4 regions of the Streptomyces sp. NBC_00344 genome follow, and region 1 is predicted to be linked to each of the others. Evidence: riboswitches for the same ligand, from Rfam matches in the RefSeq annotation. Region 1 holds a riboswitch; each other region holds the start of a gene.
What was found. Region 1 has a riboswitch for cyclic di-AMP ahead of OHS16_RS18665 (transglycosylase family protein). Riboswitches for the same ligand answer to the same signal wherever they lie in the genome.
Positions count from the first base shown of each region.

Region 2: it holds a riboswitch for cyclic di-AMP, as region 1 does, so the genes downstream of both, OHS16_RS06295 (transglycosylase SLT domain-containing protein) here and OHS16_RS18665 (transglycosylase family protein) in region 1, are expected to answer to the same signal.
Region 3: it holds a riboswitch for cyclic di-AMP, as region 1 does, so the genes downstream of both, OHS16_RS16515 (M23 family metallopeptidase) here and OHS16_RS18665 (transglycosylase family protein) in region 1, are expected to answer to the same signal.
Region 4: it holds a riboswitch for cyclic di-AMP, as region 1 does, so the genes downstream of both, OHS16_RS06705 (M23 family metallopeptidase) here and OHS16_RS18665 (transglycosylase family protein) in region 1, are expected to answer to the same signal.

Region 1 is NZ_CP107996.1:4,124,969-4,132,158, reverse strand. Features, by position in the region: gene OHS16_RS18680 (DUF501 domain-containing protein) at 1-493, opposite strand, end outside; gene OHS16_RS18675 (FtsB family cell division protein) at 531-1,007, opposite strand; gene eno (phosphopyruvate hydratase) at 1,207-2,493, opposite strand; gene OHS16_RS18665 (transglycosylase family protein) at 2,737-3,420, opposite strand; cyclic di-AMP (ydaO/yuaA leader) riboswitch at 3,424-3,624, opposite strand; gene OHS16_RS18660 (transglycosylase family protein) at 3,883-4,839, opposite strand; gene OHS16_RS18655 (cytochrome P450 family protein) at 4,953-6,194, opposite strand; gene OHS16_RS18650 (nucleoside triphosphate pyrophosphohydrolase) at 6,191-7,177, opposite strand.
Region 2 is NZ_CP107996.1:1,390,756-1,397,945, reverse strand. Features, by position in the region: gene OHS16_RS06315 (molybdopterin-dependent oxidoreductase) at 1-1,043, opposite strand, end outside; gene OHS16_RS06310 (FAD binding domain-containing protein) at 1,040-1,861, opposite strand; gene OHS16_RS06305 (helix-turn-helix domain-containing protein) at 2,074-3,627, shown strand; gene OHS16_RS06300 (DUF4142 domain-containing protein) at 3,708-4,442, opposite strand; cyclic di-AMP (ydaO/yuaA leader) riboswitch at 5,700-5,863, shown strand; gene OHS16_RS06295 (transglycosylase SLT domain-containing protein) at 5,866-6,576, shown strand; gene OHS16_RS06290 (MarR family winged helix-turn-helix transcriptional regulator) at 6,700-7,190, opposite strand, start outside.
Region 3 is NZ_CP107996.1:3,658,116-3,665,305, forward strand. Features, by position in the region: gene OHS16_RS16500 (hypothetical protein) at 1-299, shown strand, start outside; gene OHS16_RS16505 (MerR family transcriptional regulator) at 376-1,122, shown strand; gene OHS16_RS16510 (PP2C family protein-serine/threonine phosphatase) at 1,321-2,469, shown strand; cyclic di-AMP (ydaO/yuaA leader) riboswitch at 2,684-2,825, shown strand; gene OHS16_RS16515 (M23 family metallopeptidase) at 2,837-3,892, shown strand; gene OHS16_RS16520 (aldo/keto reductase) at 4,027-4,971, shown strand; gene OHS16_RS16525 (PrsW family intramembrane metalloprotease) at 4,978-6,468, opposite strand; gene trmB (tRNA (guanosine(46)-N7)-methyltransferase TrmB) at 6,542-7,190, opposite strand, start outside.
Region 4 is NZ_CP107996.1:1,506,052-1,513,241, reverse strand. Features, by position in the region: gene OHS16_RS06720 (DNA gyrase/topoisomerase IV subunit A) at 1-1,388, opposite strand, end outside; gene OHS16_RS06715 (M16 family metallopeptidase) at 1,560-2,918, shown strand; gene OHS16_RS06710 (M16 family metallopeptidase) at 2,939-4,306, shown strand; cyclic di-AMP (ydaO/yuaA leader) riboswitch at 4,557-4,716, shown strand; gene OHS16_RS06705 (M23 family metallopeptidase) at 4,729-5,532, shown strand; gene OHS16_RS06700 (GntR family transcriptional regulator) at 5,736-6,413, shown strand; gene OHS16_RS06695 (HPr family phosphocarrier protein) at 6,600-6,881, opposite strand; gene OHS16_RS06690 (bifunctional acetate--CoA ligase family protein/GNAT family N-acetyltransferase) at 7,008-7,190, shown strand, end outside.

The DNA.
Region 1 (7,190 bases):
CCTTCGCCCACCACTGCGGCAGCATCGCGATCGCCTCGTCCCCCAGCGGGTTCACCCCGGGACCGGCAGCCAGCGAATGACCCACCAGAACGTGCAGACACTTCACCCGGTCCGGCATCCCCCCGGCGCTCGGGAACCCCTCCAGCACCTCGATGGCATCGCGGCGCGCGATGTAGTCCTCATGGGCGGCGCGGTAAGCGGCGGCCAGTTCGGGGTCGTTGCCGAGGCGCTCGGTCATCTCCCTCATCACGCCGTTCGCCTCCAGCGTGCCGATCGCCGACGCCGCGCGGGGGCACGTCAGGTAGTACGTCGTCGGGAACGGCGTGCCGTCCTCGAGGCGCGGCGCCGTTTCGACGACGTCGGGATTGCCGCACGGGCAACGGTGCGCGATGGCGCGCAGGCCGCGCGGCGGGCGGCCCAGCTGTTGCCGGAACGCGGCGATGTCCGCGTCGGTCGGCTCGGTGCGGTCGGTCTGCGGAGGGGGCGTTTCCATGCCTGCCTTGGATCTGTTCGTCAGGGTTTGCTGGTGTCTATTGCTTTTTGGTGCGGTCGGCGTTGTCCACGCCGTCCCAGAGGTTGGTGTACCAGGGCCGGTCCGTCGCGCCCTGGTCCTGGGACCGCTGTCTGCGGGCGTCGGGGTCGACGACGGTGTAGTTCTCCTCCCCCGGCCGCACGTAGTGCAGATGCTCCCTGGCCAGCCGCTCCACGTATGCGTTGTCCTGCAGACGTGCCTTCTCGTCCCGCAGTTCCTCGACGCGGGCCTTCGCCTCGTGCGCCTGCCGGCGCTGATCCGCGATGTCGTTGCGCTGCGAGACGTACTGCCGCATCGGATAGGCCAGCGCGACGACCAGCGTGCACAGCACCATCAGCAGTATCGCCGCCCGGCCGGTGAGCCGGGGACGGCGGGCCTGTCGCCTGGACTGGGAGCGGTAGACCCGGGCGGCTGTCTGTTCACCCAGCGCCTTGAGCCTGGTCGCGGTGGAGAACCGGTCCCGGTTCCCTGCCATGCCGCCTCCCCGTATACGCACGTCCGTCCCCGGACACGGTACGGGACCGTGTCCGGGGACGGCTGCGCTTCGCTGCGCCTTTGCTCCTCATTCAGTTCTTTGGATGCAAAGCCGCTGACCGGGTGTTCGGACGCCGCCCGGCCCGCGTCCGCCGGGGCGGGCAGCGTTCGTCAGGAGCAGGGAGCCCCCCGGGGGGAACTCAGCCCTTGAAGCGGGGGAACGCCGACCGGCCCGCGTACACCGCGGCGTCGTCCAGGATCTCCTCGATGCGGAGCAGCTGGTTGTACTTGGCGACCCGCTCGGACCGGGCCGGGGCACCGGTCTTGATCTGACCGCAGTTGGTGGCGACGGCAAGATCGGCGATGGTGACGTCCTCGGTCTCACCGGAGCGGTGCGACATCATGCACTTGAAGCCGTTGCGCTGGGCCAGCTCGACGGCGTCCAGCGTCTCCGTCAGCGAACCGATCTGGTTGACCTTGACGAGCAGGGCGTTGGCCGAGTTCTCCTCGATGCCACGCGCCAGGCGCTCGGGGTTGGTGACGAAGAGGTCGTCGCCGACGATCTGGATCTTGCTGCCCAGCTTCTCGGTGAGAACGTTCCAGCCGGCCCAGTCGTCCTCGAACAGCGGGTCCTCGATGGAGACCAGCGGGTACGCGGCGACGAGCTCCTCGTAGTACTCGGTCATCTCGGCGGCCGAGCGGGACTTGCCCTCGAACTCGTACAGGCCGTCCTTGTAGAACTCGGACGCGGCGACGTCCAGCGCCAGCGCGATGTCCTTGCCCGGGACGTAACCGGCCTCCTTGATGGCCTCGATGATGAGGTCGAGGGCGGCACGGTTCGAGTCGAGGTTCGGCGCGAAGCCGCCCTCGTCACCGAGACCGGTCGCCAGGCCCTTGCCCTTCAGGACCTTCTTGAGGGTGTGGTAGACCTCGGCACCCCAGCGGAGCGCCTCGGAGAAGGACTCGGCGCCGATCGGCGCGATCATGAACTCCTGGATGTCGACGTTGGAGTCGGCGTGCGACCCACCGTTGAGGATGTTCATCATCGGAACGGGCAGCAGGTGCGCGTTCGGACCGCCGAGGTAGCGGAAGAGAGGCAGGTCGCTGGCCTCGGACGCGGCGTGCGCCACGGCGAGCGAGACGCCGAGGATGGCGTTGGCGCCCAGCGAGCCCTTGTTGTCGGTGGCGTCCAGGTCGAACATGGCCTGGTCGATCAGCCGCTGCTCGGTGGCGTCGTAGCCGACGAGCTCCGGACCGATCTGCTCGATGACGGCCAGGACGGCCTTCTCGACACCCTTGCCCTGGTAGCGGTTGGGGTCACCGTCGCGAAGCTCGATGGCCTCGAACGCACCGGTGGAGGCTCCGGACGGAACTGCAGCACGACCCGTGCTGCCGTCGTCGAGGCCGACCTCGACCTCGACCGTGGGGTTGCCTCGGGAGTCCAGGATTTCCCGGGCTACGACGACGTCGATGGACGGCACGAGCATCTCCTTCTGGGATGTGACGCTATGGGTGCAGGGTCTCTGTGGCCTTGCGCCATGAGCCTAACCGGCCCGGGGCCTCCAGCAGGCCGGACGCCCGGCCCCTGGGACGAAAAAGGGCACAAAAGACCGTATTACCGCCCGAAGATCAGCAAATCTACTCGCTGGTAACCGGACTGGCGGAGAAAAACCCCGGCCCGGCGCGTTCGGGGGAAGTCGCGCCGGGCCGGGGTGGACCGGGGGCCGGGATCAGCTCAGGTGCAGCTGCTGCCCGGGGTAGATCAGGTCGGCGTGCTTCACGACGTCCTTGTTCAGGTCGTAGACCTTCTTCCAGCCGCCGGAGAGGTGGTGCGACTTGGCGATGGTGGAGAGGGTGTCGCCGGCCTTCACCTTGTACTCGCCGTCGCCCTTGCGGATCTTCTCCGGGGCGGCGTGCTTCGGCGCGGCCTTACGGGCCTCGCCGCGGGAAGCGGTCTGCTGGTCGCTGTGGGTCTCCTGCTTCGGCGCGGCCTTCTCGGCGGTCGAGCCGGAGGGGTTGACGCCCGGGTCCACACCGTCGTTGGTCAGACCGCCGGCACCGGCGCAGGACCAGGCACCCGGACCCTGCATCTCGAGGAGCTTCTCGGCCACGGCGATCTGCTGGTCCTTGGTGGCCAGGTCGGCACGCGACGCGTACTGCGTACCGCCGGCGGCGGCCCAGCTGGAGTTCGAGAACTGCAGGCCGCCGTAGTAGCCGTTGCCCGTGTTGATCGACCAGTTGCCGCCGGACTCGCACTGCGCGACCGCGTCCCAGGTGGAAACGGAAGCAGCGGAGGCGGAGGTCGCACCGAGCAGCGGCACGGCGACTGCCGCACCGGTCACACCGGCGAGCGTGGCGATACGGACGGCCTTGGACGGGCGACGGTGCTTGGACTTGCTGGACGAAAACAGCATCAAGTATCTCCTCACCGACGCCTACGAGGTGAGCTGTCGGGTTCGGGCCAATGAGTTGCCCGGCCGTGCGCACCTGCGCACAACTTCACCCCAAGCCGTATCCGTTCGTCCCGTTCACGGATTCCGCCGATGCGGACTCCGGAGGGACGGCCGGACCCGGCACTTACCTGGGTCCCCCGCTCCTGCCTACGGCGCTTTTACGCGTCGAATACAACCCATCGACCGATGACAGGATTCGGCGTGGCGGTCGAAGGGGCCCGCGGTGCGAGCGGTTCTGACCGAAACACAGATCCCCCCGATATTCAAAGATGAACATCGGAGGGATCTTGTCCCATTCGGCCCCCATCGGGACGCATTTACGCAGGTGAGGGACGGCGTGGACGGAGCGGACAGTCCGAACCTCCGGCGAGTCGGACGAGAGTCATGTCTCACCGATGCCAAATCCGGACATAGTTGGGCCAACTAGCCCTGATTCTGGTCGAGATCAAGGGTCTGGCCAGGAATGATGAGATCCGGGTCGCTGCCGACCGTCCGGTGATTCGCGGCGTAGAGCGCGCGCCACCCGCCGGGCAGATCATGCGCGTGGGCGATCGCCCAGAGGTTGTCACCCGAGCGGACGGTATAGCTGTGCTCCGAACCGGCGTCGTCGCGCTCCGGGCTCTCCGAGCGCGAGGCATGCCGGCCCGAGTCCTCGGGCCGGGCCGAACCGTTCAGCGGCTCGTCGGCCCGGCCGCCGCGGTGCTTGCCCGCCTTCTCGCTCTGCGAGGGTGCGGACGAGTCGTCGGAGGCGTCGACGGACGCGGTGGACCGCGAGGGTTCGGGAGACGCGGAGTCCGACGGATGATCGGTGGCGTCCGAGTCCGATCCGGAGTCGGAGGCGGAATCGGACGGCGAGGGCGAGGCCGTGCCCGAACCGGAGTCCGAGTGCGACCCGGTGGCCGGGTCCGAGCTCTTCGGAGTGCCGGTCGAGCCGGACGACGAGTCCGAGGGGGCGGGGCTCGCGGTGTCCGGGGCACCCGGGTCCACCAGCGGCGCGGTGGCGTCGCCCTTCGTCAGCCCGGAGATGGTCGCGCAGCTGAGCCAGGGCTTGGCACCCTCGGCCGCGTACACCTTCTCGGCCACGGCTATCTGCTGGGACCGGCTGGCGAGGTCGGGGCGCGATGCGTACTGACCACCGCCGTACTGGTCCCAGGCGTCCTGCGACAGCTGCAGTCCGCCGTAGTAGCCGTTGTCCAGATCGGCGCTCCAGACGCCGCCGCTCTCACAGAGCGCTACCCGGTCCCACGTGGTGGCGTCCGCGGCGTGTGCGCCGGCTGCGCCCAGCAGCGGAATGGCGATGGCGGATCCCGTGACTCCCGCCGCTACAACGAGGGCAGGAGCCTGGCGGGGTCGTCGATGCCGACCGTTCCCGGTGCGCATGCGGTGGCCTTCCGTGTGACGGATGATTCGAACGGTGAAGGTAGCCGTAGTCGAACGGCGATCACAAGTCGATGCAGCGCAGATCACGTGAAAGTCACAGTCCTGACGGATCGTCACTTTTTATGACGGGTGAACTCCACCGGAAGCGTGCGCAATCCACGCATGATGAGCCCTCCGCGCCAGCGCAAATCGTCAGGATTCACCGCAAGTCTCAGCTCGGGCAGCCGGCGCAGCACCGTGGCGAGAGCGGTCTGCGCCTCGAGCCTGGCGAGTGGGGCTCCCAGGCAGTAGTGAATGCCGTGTCCGTACCCGAGATGCTGGTTGTCGGCGCGCGAGAGGTCGAGCGTGTCGGGTTCGGTGAAGCGCTCGGGGTCGCGGTCGGCGGCCGCGAGGACGACGAGAACCGGATCGCCCTCCGCGACGGCCTGCCCGCCCAGGGTCAGCGCCTCGGTGGCGAATCGCCAGGTGGCGAGCTCAACCGGCCCGTCGTAGCGCAGCAGTTCCTCCACCCCGGTGGCCAGCAGTCCGGTCTCACCGGCGGCCAGCGAAGACTGGAGGCGCGCACGCTGTTCCGGGTTGCGCAGCAGCGCGTACACACCGTTGCCGATGAGGTTCACGGTCGTCTCGAAGCCGGCGAAGAGCAGGATGAACGCCATCGCGGCGGCCTCGTTCTCCGTCAGATGCTCCCCGTGGTCACTGGCCCGGATCAGACCCGAGATCAGGTCGTCGCCCGGATTCTCCCGCTTCCGGTGGATGAGCTCGGCGAGGTAGTTCCGCATCTTCTTCACCGAGCGTGCGACACCGCCGCGGGGCCCGCCGCCGTGACGGATCATCATGCCGGCCCAGTCCCGGAATTCGTCCTGGTCCTCACGCGGAACGCCCAGCAGATCGCAGATCGCGTAGATGGGGAGGGGGAAGGCGAACTCATGGATGAGGTCCGCCTCGCCCTTCTCCACGAACCGGTCGATCAGCTGATCCGTCAGCTCCTGCACCCGGGGCGCGAACAGCGCCACCGTGCGCGGGGTGAACGCCTTCGACACCAGTCGCCGCAGCCTGGTGTGGTCCGGCGGGTCGATGTTCAGCAGATGCGTCATCAGCTCCGCCTTGCGCTCCCCGGGGATGCCGGTCTTGCCCTTGGCGTGCGGCGACTCGGCGTGATGAGCCGGGTTCTTGGACAGCCTGGGTTCGGCCAGCGCCGTCCTGGCGTCCTGGTAGCGGGTCACCAGCCAGGCCTCCACCCCGCTGGGCAGCGTCGCCCGGTGCACGGGGGCGTTCTCCCGGAGCCAGGCGTAGGCGGGGTAGGGGTCGGTCGCGAACTCCCAGGTGAAGAGTTCGGGCTGCGGTCCCGCGGTCATCCGCGGGCGCCTTCTGCGGCCAGGATCGCGTCCCGGTACGCCCGCGCCGCGGCGCGCAGCGCGGCCTCGGGGTCGGTGCCCTCGGCCTCGGCCTCCGCGGCCATCGCGAGCAGCCGGTAGCCGACCCCCTCGCCCTCGGGGAGCGGGACCACGAGGCCGCCGCCCCGCACCCGGGATGCCAGCTTCGCCGCGAGGGCCAGCGCGGGCTGCCCGACCGGCACCCCCTCCGTCACCGACGCCCGCTGCTTCTCGGCCGCCTTGGTGCGGTCCCAGTGGGCATGGACGTCCTCCGCCGTCTCCGCGGTCTCGTCGCCGAAGATGTGCGGATGGCGGCGGATGAGCTTCTCCACGAGACCGCCGGCCACATCGTCGACGGAGAACGGCTCGTCCTCGTCCTCCTGAGCGATCCGCGCGTGGAAGACGACCTGGAGCAGCACATCGCCCAGCTCTTCCCGGAGCTCGTCACGGTCGCCGTCCTCGATCGCCTCGACGAGTTCGTACGCCTCCTCGATGAGGTACTTGGCGAGCCCCTGATGCGTCTGCTGCGACGTCCAGGGGCACTCCCTGCGCACCCGGTCCATCACCTGCACGAGGTCCAGCAGACGCGCACCCGGCAGGTCGTAGGAGCCGGGCAGCAGCTCCAGGTCCGGCATCTGCACCCTGCCGCTGCCGGCCAGCCGGGCCAGTCCGTCGGTGAGACGCCGGTCGCCCTCCCCCGTGGGAAGGACCACGACGGTGCGGCCGCCCGCGCACTCCCCGACGAGCTGCTCGGCGTCCGGTGACAGGTGCTCGGCGGTGATGCCGGCCTCCCGCAGATACGGCAGCTGGGGATGGCCCTCGTCCGGGCACAGCACCCGGTCGGCGTCGCGGAGCAGCTGCCAGGCGGGCCAGGACAGCAGCCCCGGCGCGACCCGGTGGCTGGTGGTGAGCAGCACGATACGGCCGGGGGTGTCAGGGGTGTCGGGGGTGTCTGATGCGGTCACCCGTCGAAACTAC
Region 2 (7,190 bases), 2.7 Mb from region 1:
TGCTGCACCCGCTGCGTGCGGAACGTCTCCTCGTACACCGCGTCGGCCTCGGCGAACCCGACTTCGACGTCGCCGATCTCACCGTGTGCCTCACCGACGACGTTGTTCTGCGGACGCGAGATCCGCGCCGTCCCGGCGTCCTTGTCGTGTACGACGGGTGCCCCGGGCCGCATCGCCTCCTCGGGGTCGAGCACCGCGGGCAACACGGCGTAGGTCACCTCGATCCGGCGGCAGCCCTCCTCCGCCGCCGCTTCACTGTCGGCGACGACCGCTGCTACCCGCTGCCCGGTGAACCGGACCGTGTCGTCGAGAACACGGGTGTCGTCGGGATCCTCCCCGGGGTGCTCGTGGCGGGCGGTGGAGAAATGCCGCTCCGGCGCGTCGTGATGGGTCAGGACGGTGTGCACGCCCGGCACGCGCAGCGCCGCGGAGGCGTCGATGGAGAGGATGCGGGCGTGGGCGTGCGGGGAGCGCAGCAACTTCATGTGCAGCAGGCCGGGCACATCGATGTCGAAGGTGTAGCGGGCGGTGCCCGTGACGACCTGGGGTCCGGCCGGGGCGGGCAGATTGCGCCCCACCGCCTCGCCCGCGGACGGGGCCTCCGCATGGCAGACACCGCGGACGGCGTCCTCGATGGCCCGGTAGCCGGTGCAGCGGCACAGGTTGCCCTTGAACGCCCTTGGCAGATCGGTGAGCTGGTCCTCGTCGAGGGCGGCGGTCGTCATCAGGAACCCGGCGGTGCAGAAGCCGCACTGGAAGCCCTGCGCGTCAAGGAACTTCCGCTGCACCGGGTGGAGTTCACCGTCCTCGGTGGCCAGGCCCTCCACCGTGGTGACGGAACGGCCCCGGGCGCGGAGGGCGGGGTAGAGACAGCTGTGCACCGGCTCGCCGTCCACATGGACCGTGCAGGCCCCGCAGTCGCCGGCGTCGCAGCCCTTCTTCACGCCGAACCAGCCACGTTCACGCAGATAGGTCCGCAGACACTGCCCGGCACGCGGCTCTTCGGCGAACGCCCGCCCGTTCACGTCCATCTCAAACGTCATCGCGCCTCCCGCTGCAGTTCCCGGCGGATCTCCTCCGCCAGCCGGAACGTCATGTGCTGCCGCCATTCGGGCAGCCCGTGGATGTCGTCGAACCATTCGCCGTCCGCGACGGCGGCGCCGATCGCCGCACGCAGTCCGCGGGCGGTCGGCGGCAGCGGGAACCACAGCCGGACCGGCCGCACGGTCGAGGCGGTGACCGTGACGGCCATCGACCGGTCCAGCGGGTCGAGCGTCCCGATGACCAGGACACCCGAGCGCCCGAGTCCGTACAGCGACGCCTGCCGGAACGCCGTACGACAGCCCAGCGCACGGGCTGGCAGGGTCACCGAGCGCAGCAGCTCGCCATCGGCGAGATCGTTGCGGCCGGCGCCTTTGACGAAGCCGGCGGTACGGATCCTGCGCATCGCTCCGGTCTGGGAGCGCAGCAGGCACTCTCCCTCGAGCGCGGCGGTGAGCGAGATCATCGGGCCGGCCGGCAGGGCGTTGCAGAGGTTGCCGCCCACCGTGGCCATGTTCCAGATCTTGAACGAGGCCAGGAACGCCCGGCAGCACTGCTCGAACAGCGGAGCGGCCGGGACCTGAAGCTGCTTCGCGAACCGGGACAGCTGGGCGATGGTGCACGTCGCGGCGATCTCCAGCGAGCCGTCCGCGTCCAGCCGAACGGGAGTCCAGCCCGTACGGCTCAGGTCGACGAGGCGCCGCAGACGCGGCTGTGGCTCGGAGAACAGGTACGTGCCGCCGCCCAGCCAGGCATCGCCGGGCCGCCAGGGCGCGGGATGCCGCGCGTCCCGTATCTCCACCACGGTGTTGAGGTCCATGGCGCTCAGTGAAGCAACAGGACCGCGGCCGGGACGACTGGTTCACCACACGGAAACTCGGCCCTTTCCGGCACCGGACCTGGATGATCGACCAAGAGGCATACCGTTCTCCAGCCCTGGCATTTACGATGCGATTACTCGCACTCACCTGGTGAATGTGAGATGCCGGATGTGAGCCCGTCGTCCGGCTGTCGCACAAGGAGCCGGAACGCATGCACGTCGAACACCTCCTGAGAGACGATTCCTTGGGCCTGCGGCTCCTCTGGGGCGAGGACGCCCTGCTGCGGCGGGAGATCAGTGGAGTCACCGCCACCGACCTGGAGGATCCCGGCCGTTTCGTGCGCCCCGGTGAGGTAGTGCTCAGCGGCCTGGTGTGGTGGACCCCGCAGCGCGGGAAGGGCAGGGCCGAACGCTTTGTCTCAGCCCTGCGTGCGGCGGGCGCCGCCGCACTGATGGCGGGGGAGGAGACCCACGGACGAGTGCCCGACGAACTCGTCCAGGCGTGCCGCCGTCACGGCCTTCCGGTGGCGGCGGTACCCACCCACGTCATGTTCCGGACCATCACCGACACGGTCTATCTCCAGCAGTGGGGTGAGCTGAGCCGTCATCGTGCCCTGCCCGAGGCCGTACACGCCCGGCTGGCCCGGCTGCTGGTGCAGGACGCCGACCCGGCCACCCTCCTGGAGGGTGCCTTCGCCCACCTCGGCAGGCCTGCCGCCTATCTCCTCACCCCCTCCGGCCGCACCGTCGCCGCCACGGAGGACGCCACCGCCATCACGGCCCGGGAAGCCGCCCGCCTTCTGGGCAGCGGGACCGGAATCACGGTGCGGGCGGAGGCCGGCACCGCGTCCGCGTACGAACGCTGGTATCTGTATCTGCCCGATCCTGGTCACGCGCCGCCGCGCATGCTGCACGAGATCGCCGCGTTCATGGCCCGCTGCCAGGAGTCGCTGATCCGGAGCCGTGCCACCGGGCACCGGGCCGCGGACGAACTCGCTGCGCTTCTCGACGGCGCCGGAACGGACACGCCCGATGTGGAGGCCGCACTGCGGTCGTGCGGGCTACCGGCGTCGGGTCCCTATCGGGTGCTGTGCGCCGACGCGGGACCGGGGAGGGCGGGGCAGGCGGCGGGGGCGCTGGCTGAGGCGGTGGCTCACGTGATGCCGGAGCGTGCCGCTACGGGATGTCTCCCGGACGGCACCGCCTTCGCGGTTCTGGCCGAGGCGCGGACGGTGGAGCCCGCTCCCGGAGACGCGGACGCGGTGAGCAGCGCGCTGAGCGAGGTGTGGCTGCGGCTTGCCGCGTGTGAGCCGTCGGTCTCCCTGCACGGCGGGATCAGCGAACCCGCTGCCCGGGCGCGGGACATGAAGGGAGCGCTGGCGCAGGCCCGTTACGCGCTCGCTTCGGCACGAACGACCACGCCCGGCGCCTCCTCGCTGTCCGGCGCAGCCGCGCTCACCGGCCTGGCGGCGCTGCTGAGCGGTATACCCCAGGAGGTCCGCACCGCGTACAGCCGCACCGTCCTCGGGCCTCTGCTCGACGGCGCGAACACCTCGGCGGCCCTTCTGCTGGAGACCCTGGAGACCTTCCTGGCCCGCGACGGATCGTGGGCGCGCACCGCTGAGGCGCTGCATCTGCATGTCAACACCGTCCACTACCGCATAGGACGCATCGAGCTGTTCACCGGTCGCGATCTGTCCAGGCTCGACAACCGCCTCGATCTGCGGGCCGCGCTGCTGTGCCGGGCCCTTCCGGGCTTCGAGTGACCGGCGTGCCCGCCCGGATCAGGGCGGGCACTCGTGCACGGAACGTCCGTCCATGCCTGGTGAGTCACGGCTGGCGCCGATCACCCGACCGTCGGTGTGGGGGCCGGCGTCGCCGTCGGCAGGCCCGCGGGCGGGGTGAGGGCGACGACCGGGGCTCCGGGCTGGGGCGGGGGCGGGGTGATCTGGCTGGGGGGCAGCGTCGGCGGGGTGGTCTCCTGGAAGAGCACCGAGTCGAAGTTCACCAGACCGGTCTTCTCCAGGACGGTGATGTGATCGAGGACGGTGTCGTTGGCCTGGTCGGCCAGAGCGCGGACCAGGCTGTTCTTGGTGGTGGCCCGGATATTGGCGATGGCCGGGAAGATCTGGCCGTGCGTGGTGCGCAGGATGTTGGCGAGGTCGGTGTCGAACTGCTTTCCCTGGTCCGACGAGAGCGTCGCCACGAACCCCTGCTGTTGCGGGGACGCCTGGTTGGGCAGGGTGATCCCCAGGGCGGGAGCGACTTTGCGGCAGGTGGCGTCGAGTCCGGCGTGCCCGGCCACCAGATGCTGGCCCGCGGTCCTGGCTGCTGCGGTCGTGCCCTTGCGCAGGGCCATCTCGCCTGCGGGGAACTCCCACAGCCCTGCCGCGCGCACCTTGACGACGAAGTCGCGGTCGGCTTCGGTCAGCGGGCCGTAGCGGGTGCTGGCGATGACCCGGGACGGGGCACTGGACGTCTTCTGCACCCCGACTATGGCGGGATAGGCGAGCGCGGCCAGGGTGAATACCAGGCCACCGCTCACCAAGGCGGTGCCCGCCATGTTCCCGGGTATGCGCACGGTTCCTCCTGGCCTCAGCGGTACGGACGCCCGGGAGTACGGATGTACTACGACTTCTGATCATCGAACCGGGATAATTCTTCTGCACCGACGTGTGTTGTCGGTCACAGTCGGCGCTCCGATGCCGTCGGGCAGAGCGCGACGCGCCGGCGGCCAGGATGCCACGGGGTGGGGAACCGGGGGAGCCGTATGCGCTTCGTCGTGCCGGCGGAGGGTCCGGCTCCGGCGTGAACTGCGCCTGCGATGGCCGGAGTCGGCGACCGCCGATGACGGGCCTTGTCTGATGGAAAGTCATCGAGGGGTACCGCACAGCCCATTCGCCTCCCGGAGGGACCGGTGACGGGTTCGGATCGGCGCGTCCTCCAGGGCCGGGAAGCCGGGCCGGGCCGGCGGCCGGATCGGCCCGGGAGGCGTGTTGCGGCACCCGGCCTCTGTGTGCCGGCCGGACCCCCTCACCGGTGCGGGCGCCGGTATGGCCAGCCGGCCGGTACGCGTTCGCCTGGTGGCCGGCGGGGCGGACGGTCAACGCGCCTTTGCGCAAAGGGAATAGAGAAAGGCCTGAAATCCCGTGTCATACAGAATCGCTCCGCCGTGCGGCCGGGGGCGGGCGTCGGCTCGCAGCGCCGAACGAAGAAAGCGGATCTTGTAAAGCGATCGGGGGCCGGTGGGTGATTCGGCTCGCCCGCAGTGAACGGAAACCCATGGGCGGGACGCAAAAGCGGGAGCGGTCGGCCGGGACAATTCAAAGGCGTCAAGATCGTCCATCCCCTGCGAATGCCCCGATGCGCGGAATTGCTTCGAACGGTACGGAGGGCAGGAGTCACCCGGGTGTGCGGGACGGTCGTGGCCGCTTCGCCCTCCTCGCCGCCGGTCCGCACATCCGATGCACCGAGGGGGCGTAGCCGCCCATATCGCCCAGCATTGGTATCTCCCGTATGGGCGTTTTGTGCATGTTTTCCCTGAAGTCCATATGCGCCGTATTGCTCCAACTTGTGGTTGTATATACGGCGTTGCAGTCGATGGTTGCGTGTCGGGCAGGTGATGTGCGTCACGGTGGTCGCTGGCTCTCTCGTCCCGTCCCCTCGCGCATTCCCCTCGCAGGGAGAGCGAGTTGAGGCCTTCTGACGGCCTATCGATAACCGGCCGGATAGCCGCCCTGGCCGCCATGAGCATTGCGCTGTGAATTCTGGCCTTGTTTTGCGACGTGCTTCCCGTTTACCTTCAGGTCGATCCGGACGGACCGCCGAATCCTGCCGCTGTCCGGAAAAACCCAACCCACTCACATGCGGCAGGAGCGGGGGACCCAGGTAAGCCGCCGATCCGAAAACCGGACCGGCTCGGGGTGAAGTCGCATTACATGCGACGGGGCATCTCCAGCCCGAACCCGACAGCTCACCTCGCAGGCGCCGGAGAGGAATTCAACATGCCCAACACGGGTAAGCACCGTCGTCCCAGGACCAGCTCGATGGCCCGGCGTCTCGTCGCCGTAGGCACCGGAAGTGCCGCACTGGCCATCCCGCTGGTGGCAGCCACCTCCGCCAGCGCGGCACCTGCCGCCGCCCCCGCGAAGCACAGCCCGGCGACCTACACCGTTGTGGCGGGTGACTCGCTGGCGAAGATCGCGAGGGCGCACTCCATCAGCGGTGGCTGGAAGAAGCTGTACCACGACAACCGTCAGGCCATCGGCGACAACCCGTCGCTGGTCCACCCCGGCCTCAAGCTGACACTCGGCGGCAAGGGCACCGCTTCGCAGACGTCGGCCAAGACCACGAAGTCCGCCACGACCGCCACCCCGGCCTCCGCGAAGACGTACTCCAACGATCTGGACGGCTGGATCAAGGAGTCGCTGGACGTCATGGCCAAGCACGGTATCCCCGGCAGCTACGACGGCATCCACCGGAACATCATGCGCGAGTCGTCCGGCAACCCCATGGCGATCAACAACACGGACTCCAACGCCGCGGCTGGAACACCGTCCAAGGGGCTGCTGCAGGTCATCGACCCGACATTCCAGGCCTACCACGTGGCCGGCACCTCGATGAACAGCTACGACCCCGTCGCCAACATCACGGCCGCGTGCAACTACGCCGCCGCGACGTACGGCTCGATCGACAACGTGAACGGCCCCTACTGACCGGCCCTCACCCACCCGGCGCCCGTCCCGGCCGCGGCACTTCCAGCCGTGGCCGGGGCGGGCGCGCGTGCGAAGCCGGCGCGTACCGGTTCCGGTGCGGGATCGGTGCCGGACGCGGTGACGCTATGCGCCGGGGCCCGCGAGGAAGTCCAGCGGGATGCCCGCGCCCAGCTCGCCCGGCGCGGGGCCCGGCGCCGCGGTCATCGCCCCCACGCGGTCGCTCAGCCCGGTGAGCATCCGGGAGAGCGTGGCGCACTGCTCGCCCGACAGATCCGCGAAGATCTCTGTGATCACGGCTCGGCGGGTGGCCATCGCCACATCGTTGGTGTGCTCGCCCGCCGCAGTGATGTGCACCAGCCGTGCCCGGCGGTCCTTCGGATCGTCGCGACGCTCCACGAGCCCGTCGCGCTCGAGGCCGTCCACCAGCTCGGTGATCGTGCGCGGTGCGACATCGAACTCGGTGGCCAGTGTGCTCTGTCTCCTCGGCCCTTCGGCCAGAGCGCCGAGCACGCGCTTGCGGGGGACGGAAACACCGTGCTGTTTCAGCCGTTCGTCCAGCACCCGGCGGATCCGGGTGACGCACGTCAGCATCTGGTCGGCCAGCTCGGACTCGT
Region 3 (7,190 bases), 470 kb from region 1:
TCGGGCTGGAGCGGATCGAAGAGCTGACGCGGCTCGGAGTGCTGGAGGGGCGGCGGCTCCGGGTCGTCACCTTGCTGGGGGCGGTGCATACGCTCGCCGCGGCCGCCATGGTGCTCGGCCTCTGGTGGCCGCTCGCGGGGGTCGCCGGTGCGGGGGCGGAGACCGTGGTGTTCGGCTGGGTGCTGTTCCGGCAACTGGCCGCGGGGGACCGGGGGCGGGCACTGGGCGCCTATGCGCTGTTCCTGGCGATGGCGCTCGCGGTGCTGGCGGTGGACCTCGCCGCACTCGGTGCGCCGTAGGACGGACCGGCAGACACGGCTGGGCCTCGTTCCCACGCTTGACCTTCACGCAGCGTCAAGATCTAGCGTGCGGTGCATGGAGTGGTCGATCCAGGAAGTCGCCCGGAAGGCCGGGACCACCAGCCGCACGCTCAGGCACTACGGCGAGCTCGGGCTGCTCCCGCCGAGCCGGGTCGGGAGCAATGGCTACCGCTATTACGACCAGGACGCGCTGGTGCGGTTGCAGCGCATTCTGCTGTTGCGGGAACTGGGGCTGGCGCTGCCCGCGATCCGGGACGTACTGGAGGGGCAGCAGGAGACCGGCGCTGCCCTGCGGACCCATCTCGCGCTGCTCGAGCAGGAGCGTGAGCGGATCGGACGGCGGATCGAGTCCGTCAGGACCACTCTCCGGAAGACCGAGGAGGGAGCAGAGCTGATGGCCGACGAAGTGTTCGACGGGTTCGATCACACGCGGTACGAGGAGGAGGTGACCCGGCGCTGGGGGAGGGACGCCTACGAGCGGAGCGACCAGTGGTGGCGTTCACTGAGCGAGGAGCGGAAGAAGGGATTCCAGCAGCAGCACGAGGACATCGCCCGTGACTACGGGCAGGCCCTCGCGGCCGGCCGCGAGGCGGACAGCGCGGAGGTCCAGGACATCGCCCGGCGGCACTGTGCCTGGCTCTCGGTGACCACCGAACCGACCAGGGCCCATGTCGTGGGGCTTGCCGGAATGTATGTCGCCGATCCGCGCTTCACCGCCGCCTACGACCGGTACGGAGAAGGCACCGCCGTCCTGGTGCGGGACGCGCTGACGGAGTTCGCGGAGCGCGAGCTGGCGGAGTGAGCCGGAGCGCGAGCCCGGCGGGACGCCTGCGCGGGCCGGCCTGGTCCCGCCGGGGCGGGCGCGCGGCCGGACGGGCCCACCCCGCGCCGCGCTCCCCCGGTTGGCCGACGCCGATTCGCCGGACGGCGTGGTCACGGCCAGCCTGGGTGGGGCGCGGTACTGTCCGCAGCCGTGCACGGACCGGGCAGGAGACCAACGGTGGGGCAGCGAAAGCAGCGCGGCACGGCCCGCCGTTTCCTTCTGATGCTGCCCACGGTGCTGATTTTCGGCGGGGCCTGCTTCGATGTGGCGACTCCGGAGCCCTTCACCGCCGTGCCGTTCCTCACCGCGGCGCCGTTGATCGCCGCTCCGTTCTTCTCGCTGACCGCCACGCTGCTGACCGGGGCCGCCGCGGTGGTGGTGATGGCGGGACTGCACGCGTACAACGGCACCAGTGCGCGGGGCACCGCCATCACCGAGACAGTGACCGTCCTGACGGTGGCGGTGCTCGCCCTGGTCGTCAACCGGGTGGTGCGCCGCAGTGGTGAGCAGCTTGCTTCGGCCCGGGTGGTCGCCGAGACCGCTCAGCGCGCGGTGCTCCCGGTGCCCAATGAGCGGATCGGCGGTCTGCATGTCGCCGCGCGGTACGAGGCTGCGCAGGCGGGCACCTTCATCGGCGGGGACCTCTTCGCGGTGCAGGACACGCCGTACGGGGTGCGGCTGATCGTGGGCGATGTCCGGGGCAAGGGGCTCCAGGCGGTCGAAGCCGTGGCGGTGGTGATCGGGGCCTTCCGGGAGGCCGCCGAGCAGGAGAGCACGCTGGAGGCGGTCGCCGGGCGGCTGGAACGGGCGCTGACCCGGGAGGGCATGCGGCGTGAAGGGCTCGACGCCATCGAGGGATTCACCACGGCGGCACTCGCCGAGATCCCCCGGGGCGGCCAGGACCGGATCCGGCTGGTCAACAGAGGGCACCCCGAGCCACTGCTGCTGTACGCCGACGGAGGGCTCGAGGCGCTCGCGCCGACCGACCCGGCGCTGCCGCTGGGGATGTCCGATCTGGCGGGCTGGCCGGACCACGCGGACGAGGCGCCGTTCCCGCTCGGGGCCACCCTGCTTCTGTACACCGACGGACTGTCCGAGGCGCGGAACGCGGCAGGGGTCTTCTACGACCCGAAGCAGCGGCTGCACGGGCGGCTCTTCCCCGGTCCCGATGAACTGCTGACCGCGCTCTCGGACGACGTGCGGCTGCACACCGGCGGACGTTCAACGGACGACATGGCGCTGCTCGCGGTGGCCCGCCCGACGGAGGATCAGCCTGAGCGGCGCACAACCGTGGGCATCGTGCGGGCCGACCGGCACAATCCGTGACCGGGGGACACCGCTCCGCATAACATTTGACGCACTATCAGAAATTCGATGTTTTCTGAACGAGTGTCAACTCGCCCGATTACGCCCCCCTGTGCCCCGGTTGGTCCCGGCCGCAGGCGTTAATGATCAGCTGCAACAGCTGGAATCCGGTGCGTCCGTCTATTAACGTTCGATAACGCAGCGCGGTCGTCCCAGTCGTCGCAAGAGGCGGCACCGTGCGCACGCGCCGAATCCCGCAAGGGAACCGGGGAACCACCAATTGGGGTGAATCGGGCTTCTCCGCAAGGAGCTGCCTGTAGGAGACCTTCCTGCTCCGAACCCGTCAGCTAACCCGGTAGGCGGTAAGGAAGGAAAGGAGCACGCCTCCGTGGCGTCCAACAACCCTGCCCCCGAAACGCTTTACTTCCCGAACGACGAGGCTCTCGGTTTCGGCGGTGAGGACGGCGGGACGTTCGACGAGTGGAACCCCACCGAGGAGTCCCTCCGTCCCGTACGCGGGAAGCACCGGGTGGCCAAGCAGCGCGGCGGTATCGCCCGTAGCTCCACGGTTCTCGGTGTCGGTGTGATCGCAGCGGTCGGCGCGGGCGGCATGGCCAGCGCGCAGGCGAAGCCGCCGGTCTCGATCTCCCTCCCCGACCTTCCGCAGTCCGTCAAGGACAAGCTGCCGGACGCCGAGGCGCTGCCGGGCGTGGGGTCGCTGATATCCGACATCGACGGTCACTCCTCCTCCACCGGGGACACCGGCGCCGGCGTCACGACCGCTGCCCTCACCACCGCATCGAGCGGAAGCTCGGACGCGGGCGAGGCACTGCGCACCCGGATCCTTCAGCAGGCCGAGCAGCAGCAGGGGGCGGTGGACGACCAGGCCGCGATCGCGGCCGAGAAGGCCGCCGCAGCCAAGGCGGCCGCCGAGGCCTCGAAGAAGCAGGACGCGGCCGCCGCCAAGGAGAAGGCCGAGAAGAAGAAGGCGGAAGAGGCAGCCAAGGCCAAGGCGGAGAAGGAGCGGCTCGCCAAACTGGCGGCCGGCTACTCGCTCCCGGTCGCCTCCTACACCCTCACGTCGCATTTCGGCGACGGCGGCTCGATGTGGTCGTCCGGCTACCACACCGGCCTGGACTTCGCCGCTCCCACCGGCACCCCGATCAAGGCCGTGCACAGCGGCACGGTCAAGTCGGCCGGCTGGTCCGGAGCGTACGGGTACCGCACGGTCATCAAGCTCGACGACGGCACGGAACTCTGGTTCTGCCACCAGTCGTCGCTGGCCGTCAGCGCCGGTCAGAAGGTCTCCACCGGCCAGGTCATCGGCAACGTCGGGGCCACCGGCAATGTCACGGGGCCGCATCTGCATCTCGAGGTCCGTCCCGGCGGCGGCGACCCGATCGACCCGCTGACCTGGCTCGCGGGCAAGGGACTCAACGCCTGACGGCTTTCCGTACCCCGGCAGTCCCGGCGGCACCCCCCCCGACGCCAGGGCTGCCGGTTCCGCATGCCCGGATCAGCCGGCCCGGATGTGCCATGCACGGAATAGTCCGGGCCGGTCAGCGGGTTGTCCGGTATATGACTTCGCTCCGCAATCTCGGTTCATCGGACATCAGGGTCTTCCCCCTCGCCCTCGGCGGCAATGTCTTCGGCTGGAGTGCCGACGAGGCCCAGTCCTTCGACGTGCTCGACACCTACACCGCGGCCGGCGGCAACTTCGTCGACACCGCCGACGGATACTCCGCGTGGGTCGCGGGCAACGAGGGCGGTGAGTCCGAGACGGTCATCGGCAACTGGCTCGCCGCCCGCGGAAACCGCTCGGACGTGGTCGTCGCGACCAAGGTCGGCGCCCACCCCCAGTACAAGGGGCTCTCCGCAGGGAACATCAAGTCCGCCGCGGAGGAGTCGCTGCGCAGGCTGCGTACCGACCACATCGACCTCTACTACACGCACTTCGACGACCTGTCCGTGCCCGTCGAAGAGATCATCACCGCTCTGGACCAACTGGTGAAGGACGGCAAGGTGCGGGCGATCGCCGCATCCAACATCAGCCCCGAGCGGCTCGAGGCCTCCCTCGCCTTCTCCGAGGCCGAGGGCCTGGCCCGCTACGTCGCGCTGCAACCGCACTACAACCTGGTTTCCCGGGACACCTACGAGGGCGGTCTGCAGGACACCGCCGCCCGCCATGGGCTGGCCTCCGTGCCGTACTACGCGCTGGCCTCCGGCTTCCTCACCGGGAAGTACCGGCCCGGGGCAGATGTCGACAGCGTGCGCGCCGCGGGCGCGGGCAAGCATCTGGCGACCGAGCGGGGCCCGAAGGTCCTCGCGGCGCTCGACGAGGTCGCCGAGGCACACGGGGCGGAGCCGGCCACCGTCGCGCTGGCCTGGCTGGCCGCGCAGCCGACCGTCGTCGCGCCGATCGCGTCCGCCCGTACACCGCAGCAACTGCCCGCACTCACCGCTGTCGCCGAGCTGCGGCTCACCGATGACGAGCTGGCGAAGCTGACGGCCGCCTCCGCGTAGCGAGCGCTACTGCCGGTACGGGTTGTAGCCGCCGTACCGCAGATGCGGCGGCGGTACCGGCACCCGGCCCGTGGCCTGCGCCGCATGGAGCAGGGCCGGGCCGGCCACGTCCTTGCGCTGCCACAGATGGTGCAGCAGCTCCTGCTCGCGCGCCGCGAAGTCCGGGCCCACCGCACCACGGCGGGCCCGGTGCCGCAGGAACGCCAGGGTCGTGGCGAAGGCCTCGTACTCGGAGACCGCCCGGGACGCCGCCTTCGCTCCGGCCTTGGCGTCCGGCAGCCGGGCCGGGCAGGGGGCTGTCCACGCAGCCACGTGCGGTGCGGTGCGGGGGGCGGGGAAGCCCTGGGCCCCGTGGCCCAGCGGGGCGAAACCCTGGGCGGGCGGGCCCTGGACCGGGAAGGGCGGCATGGCGATGCTCCGGGTGTACGCACGTGCCGCGAAGCCCCGGGCCATCGACCGGGCCCGCATCGACGAGAGCGCCAGCGGCTCGTCCGGCGCCAGCCAGCCCGCCGCGGCGTAGGCGGGCAGCTCGGCCGATATCGTGCGCAGTTCACGCTGACGGGTCCAGATCGCCAGCCAGGTGATCAGGCCGAAGGCGGGCACCATGAACACGCCGTACACCACGAAGAAGCCGTACTCGCCGAAGACCGACGAACTGTTCCACAGGGCGTGCATGCCCATCGCGCAGCCGAGCCCGAGCAGTGGCACAAGGGCCCGGCGCACCCGGCGGTGCGGTGCGGAGAGTGCGGCGACACCGAAGCCGATACCGGTCAGCACGGTGAACAGCGGGTGGGCGAAGGGCGCGAGGACGATCCGGACGAAGAAGGTCGCCGCGGTCACCGAGGAGAACCCCGAGAACCCCATCGACTTGTCCTCGCCGAAGGCGCTGCCCAGATAGAGGATGTTCTCGGTGAACGCGAAACCCGTCGCGGTGAATCCGGCGAAGACGACCCCGTCGACGATGCCGGTGAAGTGCCGTCTTCGGAACAGGAAGACCAGAAGCAGCGCGGCTGCCTTGGCACTCTCCTCGACGACGGGTGCTATCACCGTCGCGCCTATGGTGTCCGCACCGGCCGGATCGGCGGTCGCCGTCGCGATCCAGCGGGTCGCGAAGGAGTTCGCGATGATGGCCACCAGGGCGGCGGCGCACGCACCCCAGGCGAAGGTGAAGAAGAGATTGCGCCAGGGGCCCGGATCGACCCGGTCCAGCCAGCGGAACGCCGTCATCAGCAAGGGCACCGGCAGCACCGCGAGCCCGAGCCCGACCAGGAAGCCCTCGGTGCCCGTCTGTTCACGGACGAGCGAGAGAATCACCAGGCCGCACAGGGCGAGCACCACGACCACACCCGATGCGCGCAGCGTCTTGCTGCGCCAGAGGTTCCGGCGCGGTCTGTAGTGCCAGTGGGCACGGGGCGGTACGGCGTCGAAGCGCGGCTGCTCCTCGTACGCCGGAACCACCGGATGAATCGCCCCGGGGGGCGAGCTCGACTCGTACACCTCATTGACCATAACGAGGTGCGCCGACATCTGCGACGACGTCCCGCTCACCGCCGCCGCGGAACGTCCGGATTCAGCTGCGGCGGAACAACAGGTCGTGCACGGTGTGGCCCTTGTCGAGCCCCTGGCCCTCGAACCGCGTCATCGGCCGGAAGGCCGGCCTCGGCGCGTACCCGCCGTCCGCCACGGTGTTCTCGAACTCCGGGTGGGAGGTGAGCACATCGAGCATCTGCTCGGCGTACGGCTCCCAGTCGGTCGCGCAGTGCAGCACGGCGCCGGGCGTCAGCCGGGTGGCGGCCAGGTCCAGGAACTCGGGCTGGATGAGCCGGCGCTTGTGGTGCCGGCTCTTGGGCCAGGGGTCGGGGAAGTAGACCCGCAGTCCGGCGAGTGAGCCGGCCGGCAGCATTTCGCGGAGCAGGATGATGGCGTCACCGTTGGCCACCCGGACGTTGGACAGTCCGTTCCGTTCGGCGAGACGCAGCAGATTGCCCTGGCCCGGGGTGTGCACATCGCTGGCGAGGATGCCGGTGGCCGGGTCCTCCTCGGCCATCTGCGCGGTCGCCTCGCCCATCCCGAAGCCGATCTCCAGAACGACCGGGAGACCGTCGAACATCTCACCGAGGTCGAGGACCCGCAGCCCGTCCACATCCAGGCCCCACTTCGGCCACAGCCGTTCCAGAGCATCGCCCTGGCCGGCCGTGACCCGGCTGCGGCGAGGCTGG
Region 4 (7,190 bases), 2.6 Mb from region 1:
TCGATCTCGCTGTTGAGCCGGTCGCGCTCGCTCTCCAGCTCGATCTTGTCGAACTTGGTGAGCCGGCGCAGCGGGGTGTCCAGGATGTACTGGGTCTGCGTCTCGCTGAGCGAGAAGTGCGAGATCAGCCGCTCCTTGGCCTGCGCCGAGTTGTCGCTGGAACGGATGAGCCGGATGACCTCGTCGATGTCGAGCAGTGCCACCAGCAGGCCGAGTACCAGATGCAGCCGGTCCTGGCGCTTGGTCCTGCGGAACTCGCTCCGACGCCTGACAACCGAGAAACGGTGGTCGAGATAGACCTCGAGGAGCTCCTTGAGCCCGAGGGTCAGCGGCTGCCCGTCAACCAGTGCGACGTTGTTGATGCCGAAGGATTCCTCCATCGGGGTGAGCTTGTAGAGCTGTTCGAGCACCGCCTCCGGCACGAAGCCGTTCTTGATCTCGATGACCAGGCGCAGTCCGTGCGAGCGGTCGGTGAGGTCCTTCAGGTCGGCGATGCCCTGCAGCTTCTTCGAACCCACCAGATCCTTGATCTTGGCGCGGACCTTCTCGGGACCGACCGCGAAGGGCAGTTCGGTGACGACGATTCCCTTGCGCCGCGGGGTGACGTCCTCGATGGTGGCCGTGGCGCGGATCTTGAAGGTGCCGCGGCCCTTCTCGTAGGCGTCCTTGATCCCGTCGAGGCCGACGATCCGGCCGCCGGTCGGCAGATCGGGCCCGGGCACGAAACGCATCAGCGTGTCGAGATCCGCGCCCGGGTGCTTGATCAGGTGCCGGGCGGCGGCGATGACCTCACCCAGGTTGTGCGGCGGCATATTCGTCGCCATCCCGACCGCGATCCCGGACGAGCCGTTGACCAGCAGGTTCGGGTAGGCGGCGGGGAGCACCACGGGCTCCCGCTCCTGGCCGTCGTAGTTCGGCTCGAAATCGACGGTGTTCTCGTCGATCGACTCCGTCATCAGCGAGGTCGCGTCGGCCATCCGGCACTCGGTGTACCGCATGGCGGCGGGCGGGTCGTCATTGCCGAGAGAGCCGAAGTTGCCGTGTCCGTCGACCAGCGGGAGCCGCATCGAGAAGGGCTGCGACAGCCGCACCAGGGCGTCGTAGATCGAGGCGTCGCCATGGGGGTGGAGCTTGCCCATGACCTCGCCGACGACCCGGGCGCACTTCACATAGCTGCGGTCGGGGCGCAGCCCCATCTCGTTCATCTGGAAAAGGATGCGCCGGTGTACGGGCTTCATACCGTCACGGGCGTCCGGCAGGGCCCGTGAGTAGATCACCGAGTACGCGTACTCGAGGAAGGAGCCCTGCATTTCATCGACCACGTCGATGTCGAGGATCTTCTCCTCGAAGTCCTCCGGCGGCGGGGTCTTCGTGCTGCGGCGGGCCATCGCTGCTGCGGCTCCTTCACGTGCCTGGTCTGGTAGTGACGCCGCCCATTGTGGACTGTCCCACTGACAACCCCGACCGCGACCCGGGAACTTCGCCAGGTATGAGTGCGCTTGCATACAGTGGCAGCACTGCATTCAACGCGGTCAACACACGCGATCGAAGGGACGTACATGCCCATGGGTCACACGGCCACAGCCGAGGCCGGTTCCGGCGGCCTGACAGCGACAGAGCACCGGCTGGCCAACGGCCTGCGGGTGGTGCTCTCCGAGGATCACCTGACCCCGGTCGCCGCGGTCTGCCTCTGGTACGACGTCGGTTCACGCCATGAGGTCAAGGGGCGTACCGGACTTGCTCACCTTTTCGAGCACCTGATGTTCCAGGGATCGGGCCAGGTCAAGGGCAACGGCCACTTCGAGCTGGTGCAGGGGGCAGGCGGCTCGCTCAACGGCACCACCAGTTTCGAGCGCACCAACTACTTCGAGACGATGCCCGCCCACCAGCTGGAGCTCGCGCTCTGGCTGGAGGCGGACCGGATGGGCTCACTGCTCGCCGCACTCGACGACGAGTCCATGGAGAACCAGCGGGACGTCGTCAAGAACGAGCGCCGCCAGCGCTACGACAATGTGCCCTACGGCACAGCGTTCGAGCGGCTGACCGCCCTCTCCTATCCGGAGGGCCATCCCTACCACCACACGCCGATCGGTTCGATGGCCGATCTGGACGCGGCGACGCTGGAGGACGCCCGCGCCTTCTTCCGTACGTACTACGCGCCCAACAACGCGGTCCTCTCGGTGGTCGGGGACATCGACCCGGAGCAGACGCTCGCCTGGGTCGAGAAGTACTTCGGCACCATTCCCTCGCACGACGGAAAGCAGCCGCCGAGGGACGGGTCGCTTCCCGGGGTCATCGGCTCCGAGCTGCGCGAAGAGATCCATGAGGAAGTACCGTCGCGCGCGCTGATGGCCGCCTACCGGCTTCCGCAGGACGGCACCCGTGACTGTGACGCCGCCGACATCGCGCTGACGATCCTGGGCGGCGGCGAGTCCTCGCTCCTGCACAACCGCCTGGTGCGCAGGGACCGTACGGCCGTCGCCGCGGGCTTCGGCCTGCTTCGGCTGGCCGGGGCGCCCTCACTCGGCTGGCTGGACGTCAAGACCTCGGGCGGCGTCGAGGTACCGCAGATCGAGGCCGCCGTCGACGAGGAGCTGGCCCGGTTCGCCGCCGACGGCCCGACGGCCGAGGAGATGGAACGCGCACAGGCACAGCTGGAGCGCGAATGGCTGGACCGCCTCGGTACGGTCGCCGGCCGCGCCGACGAACTGTGCAGGTTCGCCGTGCTGTTCGGCGACCCGCAGCTCGCACTGACCGCCGTCCAGCGGGTGCTGGACATCAGTGCGGCAGAGGTGCAGGAGGTCGCGAAGGCGCGGCTGCGTCCCGACAACAGAGCCGTGCTGGTGTACGAGCCCGTCACCGCCGATGAACCCGAAGAGATCAGCGCGACCGACGAGACCGACGAGGCGGACAAGTGACCGACGCCCCAGCCGTGAGCATGACCTTCCAGCCACAGCCCCAGCCGGGAGAGGCTACTCCGTGGGCCTTCCCGGCCCCGGAGCGCTCCACCCTGCCCAACGGGCTGACCGTGTTGCGCTGCGACCGCCCCGGACAGCAGATCGTGGCCGTGGAGATCATCCTCGGCTTTTCGCTGGACGTTGAGCCCGACGGACTCGACGGTGTCGCAACGATCATGGCGCGTGCCTTCTCGGAAGGCACCGACAAGCACACGGCCGAGGAGTTCGCCGCCGAGCTGGAGCGCTGCGGCGCCACCCTCGACGCATACGCCGACCATCCGGGGGTCAGGGTCTCCCTCGAGGTCCCGGTCTCCCGGCTGCCCAAGGCGCTCGGTCTGCTCGCCGCAGCGCTGCGCGCGCCGGCGTTCGCCGAGAGCGAGGTCGAGCGGCTGGTGGGCAACCGGCTCGACGAGATCCCGCACGAGCAGGCCAACCCGTCCCGCCGGGCGGCCAAAGAGCTCTCCAAGCAGCTCTTCCCGGCCGCATCGCGGATGTCGCGCCCCCGCCAGGGGACGGAGGAGTCGGTGGCGCGTATCGACGCGGCCGCCGTGCGCGCCTTCTACGAGGCGCACATCCGCCCCGCGGCGGCAACGGCCGTGGTGGTCGGCGACCTCAGGGGAACCGACCTGGACGCCGTGCTCGCCGAGACCATCGGCGACTGGCAGGGCGGCAAGGCAACGCCCGGGCCGGTACCGCCGATCGTCGCGGACGACACCGGCCGGGTGATCATCGTGGACCGGCCCGGCGCGGTACAGACCCAGTTGCTGATCGGCCGGATCGGCGCCGACCGGCACGACCGCGTCTGGCCGGCCCAGGTGCTTGGCACCTACTGCCTGGGCGGCACCCTCACATCACGTCTTGACCGGGTGCTGCGGGAGGAGAAGGGCTACACGTACGGTGTGCGCGCCTTCGGGCAGGTGCTCCGCTCGGCGCAGGACGGGACCGGCGCGGCCATGCTGGCCATCAGTGGTTCGGTGGACACAGAGTCGACGGGCCCGGCCCTCGGCGACCTGTGGAAGGTGCTGCGAACGCTGGCCGCGGAGGGGCTGACCGACGCCGAGCGCGATGTCGCCGTACAGAATCTGGTGGGTGTGGCCCCGCTGAAGTACGAGACGGCCGCGGCGGTCGCCGGCACCCTTGCCGACCAGGTCGAGCAGCAGCTCCCGGACGACTTCCAGGCGCACCTGTACGCCCGGCTCGCCGAAACGGGCACGGTCGAGGCGACCGCGGCGGTCGTCAACGCCTTCCCCGCAGACCGTCTGGTGACGGTGCTCGTCGGTGACGCCGGACAGATCAGGGAAGCCGTCGAGGGGCTCGGGATCGGCGAGGTGAAGGTCGTCGCGGGCTGAGAGATCCGCCGGCGGCGGACGTGAGCGCGACGCGGCGTCCGCACCGATGTGATCGCAACGGGTGTGACGAGCGGGGCTCCGGAGGCCAACAGGCAACCGGAGCCCCGCAATGTGTCCGATTGGTGCCGAACTTCCGTGTCTGTCCTGTGGCATGTGCGACAAAGACGCAGGTTTTTTAGGCGCAGCCGGAACCGACCGCTTACGGTCGCTTTCGCTGTTCGTCACATGCCCAGGCCGCAACCGCGGCGCCGGACAGCGATCGCCGAGTCCCCGTCAGGCGCGAGCCTGGGGAGCCGGGGACCCATGCAGTCCCTGGGGTGAATCGGGCCTCTCCGTGCGGAGCGGGCCCGTAGGAGACCTTCCTGCTCCGAACCCGTCAGCTAACCCGGTAGGCGAGAGGGAAGGAAAGGATCAGCCCCTTCATGGCGTTCACCCGCCCTACCGGTAAGCACCGCGCCCCGAAACGTCCGATCAGCAGGACCGCGACCGCCGCGGGTGTGGCGACCCTCGCCACGGCGGGCGTCATCGGCACTCTCGCCTCTCCGGCCATGGCCGACGAGGCCACGGTGTCCACCGCGCAGGACAGCCGCCTCGTCCGGACCATTCTCGTCGGAGACACCGTCGCCGACAGGATCGAGGCCCAGGCCACCGCTCAGCAGCACGAGGCCGATGCGGCCGCCGCCAGGGCGAAGGCCGAGGCGAAGGCGAAGGCGGCTGCCAGGGCGAAGGCCGAGGCGAGGGAAAAGGCCGAGGCGAAGGCCAAGAAGGAGCGCGAGGCCAAGCGACGTGCGGCCCGCGACGCGGCCCGCAAACGGCTGAACGCCTTTGTGGCCCCGGTAGCCGACTCCTACGTCTCGACCGGCTACAAGACCGGCGGAAGCCTCTGGTCCTCCGGCAGCCATACCGGCATCGACTTCCACGCGGCGAGCGGCACCCCGGTCCACGCCGTCGGCGCGGGCACCGTGGTCGAAGCCGGCTGGGGCGGCGCGTACGGCAACAACATCGTCATCAAGATGAACGACGGCAGCTACACGCAGTACGGGCATCTCTCGTCCATCGGTGTCTCGGTCGGCCAGTCCGTCACATCCGGCGGGCAGATCGGCCTCTCCGGCGCCACCGGCAACGCCACGGGTCCGCACCTCCACTTCGAGGCCAGGACGACCCCCGACTACGGCTCCGACATCGACCCGGTCGCATATCTGCGCTCGCACGGCGTCAACGTCTGACCGAGGTCCCCGCACCACCTGCGTTCCCGTAAGGCCCCGGCGCTCCGCGCCGGGGCCTTACGGGCGTCACGGCAGGCTGTCCGGTGGCCAAAAGATATCCATGGTTTACCGGACGCCGTCGGAAATTAACATGCTCTGTCATAGAGTCACCGAACAGGCGTCGGTCGACCGCGTTCCGCGGGGATGAAGGCGGAGGTTCGGGCATGCGTATTCCCGCGCATTCGGTGTGCACGGCAATTCGCGACGACATTATCGCGGGCGTCCTGGAACGGGGCGGCCGGCTGACCGAGGAGCCGCTCGCACGTCGCTACGGAGTCTCCCGCGTCCCGGTGCGCGAGGCGCTGCGGACCCTGGAGTCCGAGGGTTTCGTCGTCACCCGGCGCCACGCCGGAGCCTGTGTCGCGGAGCCGACCGAGCGGGAGGCCGCCGACCTGCTGGAGATGCGGATGCTCCTGGAGCCCATGGGGGCCGCCCGGGCGGCCCAGCGGCGTACCGAGGCCCATCTCAAGGTGCTGCGGGGCCTGGTGAGGCTCGGGCAGGAGCGAGTGCGCCGCGGCCAGGGCGAGGATCTGCGCTCACTCGGCAGCTGGTTCCACGAGACACTCGTGCAGGCGTCCGGAAGTGCGGCGCTGACCACACTGCTCACCCAGCTCCGGCAGAAGATCGCCTGGATGTACACCGTCGAGCAGCCCGTGCACCCCGGCGAGTCGTGGGCGGAGCACGGCGCCATCGTGGACGCGGTGGCACGCGGCGACGCCGAGCGTGCCCGCGTCCTGACCGCGCAGCACGCCGATCGGGCCGCGGCGGCGCACCGGCTGCGGAAGCAGGCACCCGTGAGGACTTCGCAACACGTTGTAAACATTGCGAGCGGGCTGAATTAACAGGCGTGCCGTATACAAAGGAAACGCATTCGTTGTGTATTTCGCGCGGGTTTTTCGCCGCTGCCCTTGTATTCGCCGCTGCCCTTTTATGTGACTTCCCGCTCCGGGGGACGGGAAAAGCAGAGCCGCAGCCCCGGATCGATCCGGGGCTGCGGCTCTGGTGTGCCGAATGCGGCGCGGGCCGCGTCAGACGGTCTCGGGGAGTTCGTCGAGACCGTCGGCGACCAGCTTCGCCAGCCGGTCGAGGGCGGCGTCGGCTCCGTCGGCATCGGATGCGAGGACGATCTCCTCGCCGCCTTCCGCGCCCAGGCCGAGGACCGCGAGCATCGACGCGGCGTTGACCGGATTGCTGTCGGCCTTCGCGATCGTCACCGGGACGCCGGAAGCCGTGGTGGCACGGACGAAGATGGAGGCGGGGCGGGCGTGCAGACCCTCGGCCCAACCGACCTTTACGCGGCGCTCAGCCATGGTGTTGCCCTTCAAGTTCTCTGACGGTTGTCTAGACCATTGTTGCATGGGGTGCGGAGTGCTCGGGTCCTGCGGGATCCCGCGCCGCGCCACCCCTCGTACCGTAGTGACCCGTAGGCTTTCCCCATGCAGCCCCCGCTGGAGCAGAACCCGCACCAGGAGTATCCGGCCCACTGGGAAGCCGACGTGGTGCTGCGCGACGGGGGCACGGCGCGGATCAGGCCGATCACCACCGACGACGCCGAGCGGCTGGTCAGCTTCTACGAGCAGGTCTCGCCCGAGTCGAAGTATTACCGTTTCTTCGCTCCC